Regions from separate parts of the Rossellomorea sp. LjRoot5 genome, predicted to be linked through region 1. Evidence: riboswitches for the same ligand, from Rfam matches in the RefSeq annotation. Region 1 holds a riboswitch; the other holds the start of a gene.

Region 1 (3,112 bases):
CCATCGCTCAGATTCAGGTACTCCTCAAGGTGGAGTGATTTCTCCACTTTTAGCGAATATCTATCTGAACGAACTGGATTGGACACTTGATTTACACGGCATTCGATTTGTACGGTATGCCGATGACTTCCTCCTTTTCGCCAAATCCAAAGAGGACATTAAGAAAGCCGAACAAATCACAAAAGAGAAACTCGATGAACTAGGTCTGGAAATTTCTATCGAGAAGACTAAAATTGTCGATTTCAATCATGATGATTTCGACTTTATTGGTTTTACGTTCCAACACTGGAGAAAACGTAAGAAGGATGGTAAACCTTACTATTTAGCCAAACCAAAAGATGAGACCTGGAAAGACTTTCGAATGAAAATTAAGAGAGCCACCAGGAAAACACTCACCTTAAGCAGAGAAGCGTGGTACCAACGCGTAAACTCCATCATTCAAGGAAAGGTAAACTTCTATCTAACCTTGTGGAAAGCGATTGAAGAATTCAAAGAGAAGGGATATCGACTGAACTGTTGTTTCAACATATTCAGAGATGAACTACTGGCAATAGATTCTTACACTCGCCGAAGGCTGAGAGTCGCTATGCTTCACAAACATCCTTCACAACGAAAAGGATGGGTGATGAGTACGAAATGGAACATTGAATTCTTTGCGTGTACAGGTCTTAAATCTGCTTTTCAAATATATTACGGAAAACAGTATGGAGATGGTATTGAATACTACCTCCAATACATGAAAGATAAGCAAAAGAAGAAATACAAAAGAAGTCTGGAGAGAGCAAAAGAAAAGGGAGAGGAATACTTTTCTTCACAACGACTTTCTAAAATACACTGTGCGAATAAGTTTGCATCATCTTGAACTAAGCGGAATCACATTGGTAAGCCGTATGCCTTAATAGGGCACGTACGGTTTGATGAGGGGGTGGCCTTGAGAAAGGTCACCCTACTCTATTATATAAACAGAATTACGTTGCCAGGACAACGAAGATAACGCTTACATAAAAAACCATCAAAATCATCTATTGACTTCCCGTCCCATACCCAGTATTATCCTCTATAAGATAAAATTTTGAAAATTACATACTTTCAATTATCCAGAGTGACCGAGGGATCAGGCCCTATGACGTCCGGCAACCTCCAGTAATGGAACGGTGCTAATTCCTGCAGAATGATTTCATTCTGAGAGATAAGTCGAGATAAACAGGCGATGCTTCTTTCAGTTGAAAGAGGCATTTTTTATTGGAGAAAAAGGGGTGTGCACATTGATCGAGATTCGGAATCTGGTTAAAACGTACAAAACGAAAAAGCAAACGGTGGTCGGTGTTGACAATGTCTCTGTGACGATCAAGAAGGGTGAAATCTTCGGAATCGTCGGATACAGCGGAGCGGGGAAGAGCTCACTCATTCGATGCCTGAATTTACTTGAAACCCCGACATCAGGGGAAATCATCATTGATGGACAGGATTTCACGAAGCTTACGTCCAAGCAATTGAGGCTTGCCCGTCAGAAAACGAGCATGATCTTCCAGCATTTTCACCTCATCAAGTCGAAGACGGTGTTTGATAATCTCGCCTTTGCTTTGAAAGCAGCGCATGTACCGAAAGCGAAAATCAAACCGAGAGTCGTCGAGCTCCTGGAGATGGTCGGTCTTTCAGACAAAGCCGACGCGTACCCGGCTCAGCTCAGCGGGGGACAGAAGCAGAGAGTCGGGATCGCGAGGGCACTTGCCAATAACCCATCGGTATTACTTTGTGATGAAGCGACATCGGCCCTCGATCCGAATACGACCAAATCGATCTTGAGGCTGTTGAAAAAGATCAACAAGGAACTGGGCTTGACGATCGTCCTCATCACCCACGAAATGGAAGTAGTGAAGGAAATCTGCGACCGGATGGCCGTGATGCAGGACGGGAAGATCGTGGAGGAAGGTCCCGTGTATGACCTGTTTGACGAACCGAAACAGCCCTTGACCAAGCAATTCATCGAAACGATTCTCCAATTCGACCTGCCGCCTCATCTGCTGGAATCGAGAAAAGGGAAGCTCATCAAGATTCAATTCAAAGGATCCATCGCCGAGGAAAGCGTCGTATCAGAGGTGTTTCAGCGGTACAAGGTGCGGGGGAATATCCTGCACGGCAAGATCGAATATATTCAGGATGTCCCACTCGGGATATTCATCATGGAACTGATTGGAACAGCTGACGAAATCGAAGCGGCGATCCGTTATATTACGGCGAAGACGCAAAGCCTGGAGGTGCTCGAGGATGCTGCCTGATTCATTGACTGCTATACTGCCGGAATTGAATAAAGCCTTTTTTGAAACGGTGTATATGGTGGGTATCTCATTAGCCGTAGCAATTATAGTGGGATTGCCACTGGGGATTCTGCTTTTTGTGACAGACAAGGGCTTATTTTTACAAAATAGTGTGATTAAGAAGGTCGTCGGATTCGTCGTGAACATGGTACGCTCGGTACCTTTCATCATTCTATTAGTAGCCCTCTTACCATTAACCAAACTATTAACCGGGACGACCATCGGGCCGACAGCGGCATCCGTATCACTCTCGGTTGCTGGGATTCCGTTTTTTGCGAGAATGGTAGAAACGTCTTTAAGAGAAATTGATAAGGGAGTCATTGAAGCATCGGTTTCCGTTGGGGCGAGTCCATGGATGATCATCAAGGATGTACTGTTACCGGAAGCGCGTCCGGCGGTCATTCAGGCCATTACGATTACAACGATCAGTTTAGTCGCCTATTCTGCCATGGCCGGCATTGTAGGCGGCGGGGGAGTTGGGGACCTGGCGATTCGCTTCGGGTACTACCGATATGACAACACGGTGATGATTACAACCGTGGTCATTCTGATTTGTTTGGTTCAGCTCATCCAGTATACGGGTGATGTGTTTGCACGATTGGTGGATAAACGATAACAACTATAGGGGGAACAACAAGTGAAAAAGTGGATTTTATTATTAGCATTAGCGGTAACAATGAGCGTACTGGCAGCCTGCGGAGGAGAAGAGGCAAGCTCAGAAGATAAAAAAGAAGTGACGATCGGAGCCACATCCGGTCCATATAGTGATATGGTTACGAAAGCAATCAAGCCCG
Region 2 (3,112 bases), 160 kb from region 1:
TCCCCCTACTTTCTATCAGATCTATTTTCTGCTTTCCCTACAGCCGTCATAAAACACCGATTCCTTCCTTCACTTCATTTTCAAGAGGAATTTCGTGTAAAATCGATACAGCCTGAATGTGGTCATGTGATTGAAGAAGAGATTCAAGATCTTCTTTTCTGCCTTCGACAAACACGTAAAGATATTCTCCAAGCTGAATGCGGTCCTTTAAGGTGAACGGTGTAATCCAGCTTTGATATTCCTCTTTTTCCTTGAACCGCAGGACCCATTGGCTGATGCTTTCTTCTTGGGAATCTTCGCTCGTCACCGTCTTTTCGGGAGAAACGGTGTATTTCCCCTGTATCAGGGAGAGGAAATCCTCCACCATGGCACTTCCAGTCGGATATTTCCCCGCTCCGGGACCGAGTAGTGTGACTCTCCCTACCAGACTCCCTTTCAGTGAAATTGCGTTTTCCACATCCTCCACCCCGTAAAAAGGATGGGTGTCGTGGACAAGGGTCGGTTCCACTCCTCCCTTGATGCGATTGAATCCGTCACGTTCCAGTGATCCAACATGCTTGAATCGCAAACGGAAGGACTCGGCTGCCTGCAGCCATTCCGCCGTCAAGTGTGTGATCCCTTTCCGCCGGATATCCTTCCAGTCAGTCTGCTTGCCAAAGGCGGTCTGACTTAAGATCAGAAGCTTATAAAAGGCATCATATCCTTCAATGTCGCTCGTCGGATCCGCTTCGGCATATCCCTTCTCTTGCGCCTGCTTTAGAGCAGTTTCAAAGGAAAGCCCCTTTTTCCTCATTTGGGATAGAATGAAGTTGGATGTCCCATTCAATATGCCTTGAATGCTTCTGATTTCATTTACCTTCAGGAGCTGACGGATGGTGCCGATGACCGGGATCCCTCCGGCCGTGGTCGCTTCGAAACCAATGGACACCCCATGATTTAATGCCTTTTCCAAAAGATCGGGACCGAATTTTGCAAACATGGCTTTATTGGCCGTTATGACGTGAATCCCCTTCTCGATGGCTTGAGTAATATACGTATAAGTCGGTTCTTCTCCTACTATCGCTTCAAAGATCACATGAAGGTCAGGTATGTCGAGAATGTCTTTATATTCTGTCGTGACCAAAATGGACGGATCTATTTCCCTTTGCTTAGAGGGGTCCTTAATGAGGATTGCCCTTATTTTCACCTCTTTACCGAGTACTTCTTTCAATCTTTCCTGATGAGTATCAATGGCTTCATAGACCCCTTGACCAACTGTTCCAAAGCCCAGAAGCGCCACATTTATCGCTGACATCATTCAGCCTCCTTTTTTCCGGTTTTACCTGCACGTACGATTCCTGTCTGAAGGCGTGGTGGAAAGAAAGAGGGTATGCAGAAAAGCCCTCTTCTTGTAAGAAGAGGGCTGATTGACCATGCTCCTCCCCTTATCTTCCAGATCCACATGGAATCTGTAGGAATTGGCACCTTTACAGACTGATCCTGCAGGTTGCCGGGCTTCATAGGGCCTATCCCTCCGCCGCTCTTGATAAGAGATATAACGTTATGTTTTCACTTGATATTTGAGTATGAATTGGATTATATAGGGGATTCACCCCTTCGTCAATAGAATTTTTGTTATTTTTTAAAAATTCTTTCACTTAAGCCGGATGGGACATTTCCAATAAGTTTAGTTTGGAATACTCCTATTTCTATTAATCTTTTTGGTTGAAGGGAGTTTTAACCCTGTTAGAGAGGGAAAACTAACCCATATCCATTTACTAGAAAGGACACGTTTCGATCATGTTAAAAAAGATCCTTCCTTTATCCATTCAAAAATATTTGCTCATGTCAAAACGGCAGCGCATGCATGAAATCAGGCTCACCATTTGGTATATGCCCTTTATATACATATGCCTGTCCTTTCTCATGGTCGCCGTTACCCTTTATTTAGATCTCTATCTGGAAGTGTCACAGTATACGTTTGATATGTTAAGTATGGATGCATCTGTCACTCGCATACTGGTAAGCACACTCATAGGTGGCATTCTGACACTCAGTGCTTTTACGCTCAATTCCCTGCTCGTCGTGCTGACGATGTTCAGCGGACAGTTTTCACCCAGGATGCTGTTGGATTTCATTTCGGACAAACAGACGCAGCACGCCCTCGGCATTTTCAACGGCAGTTTCGTTTACGTGCTCTTCCTTTTCCTTTTTATCGGAAGTTCAAAGGACGAAATGTTCGTCGCTGCGCCGGTCATGACGATCGGACTGGCGTTCCTTACAGCCCTTACGTTCATATTCTTCATCAACCATGCCTCGACTTGGATGCAGGTCCATAATATTACGTACAATATGAAGCAGGTTTCTGAAGTGATGATCAACCAAACGCTTAAAAAAGATTTGGAGACCCATCGTACGACAGAACATGGCGATACGATGGATCAGTATAAACAGAATACCCTTCATGTGAGTGCTAGGGGTTCAGGCTATATTCAATTAATCGATTTTCAAGGAATAATTCAAATGGCAAAGGCTGAGAACCTTATCATTCAGCTTCATTACAAAGTCGGGGACTACGTCTTGGCCGGAAATGAAATCTTGAGCATATGGGGACCGGACACAAAGGATATTTCAACAAATTTCTACCTCGACTTCATTGAAATGGGGCATAAAGAAACTGAAATTCAAGACTTGCAAATGGGGATTCACAAGCTGGCCGAAGTGGCAATCAAATCACTCGGGAATGATGACCCTAAAACCGCGTCTAATACCATCGATCAGATGGCCGACCTCATGCTGACAATTGAGGATCACTTATCCTTCACCCCCTACTTAATCGATGAGGAAGGAAGAACCCGGGTCGTCCTTCAATCTGAACCGTTTGATTATTACCTATATCGGGGATTTGGCTATATCCGTCACTATGCAAAAGACAATCATTTGATCATCACGGACATTGTGCGGGCACTTGCCCTTATTGCTGAATCCATTCAAACGGCCAAGCATGAAGCCATTTGGAAGTTCGCCTGCAATACCATTGACCATATAGAGAGGGAAGTCATTTATGAATTGGATAAGACCTTTCTCCTGCAGGAAGTCCATAAGCTGGCACGGCTCACTCAAAACCTTGAGG

Evidence for each region. A riboswitch is a leader RNA that binds a small molecule or an ion and turns the genes downstream of it on or off. The one in region 1 is predicted to bind S-adenosylmethionine.
Region 2: it holds a riboswitch for S-adenosylmethionine, as region 1 does, so the genes downstream of both, ACSQ2E_RS03205 (homoserine dehydrogenase) here and ACSQ2E_RS02445 (methionine ABC transporter ATP-binding protein) in region 1, are expected to answer to the same signal.

What each region holds. Positions count from the first base shown of each region.
Region 1 covers NZ_CAXUQN020000001.1:494,796-497,907, forward strand. Annotated here, with positions in the region: gene ltrA (group II intron reverse transcriptase/maturase) at 1-862, shown strand, start outside; SAM riboswitch class I at 1,091-1,196, shown strand; gene ACSQ2E_RS02445 (methionine ABC transporter ATP-binding protein) at 1,266-2,279, shown strand; gene ACSQ2E_RS02450 (methionine ABC transporter permease) at 2,269-2,934, shown strand; gene ACSQ2E_RS02455 (MetQ/NlpA family ABC transporter substrate-binding protein) at 2,956-3,112, shown strand, end outside.
Region 2 covers NZ_CAXUQN020000001.1:657,255-660,366, reverse strand. Annotated here, with positions in the region: gene ACSQ2E_RS03205 (homoserine dehydrogenase) at 47-1,297, opposite strand; SAM riboswitch class I at 1,422-1,532, opposite strand; gene ACSQ2E_RS03200 (DUF2254 domain-containing protein) at 1,780-3,112, shown strand, end outside.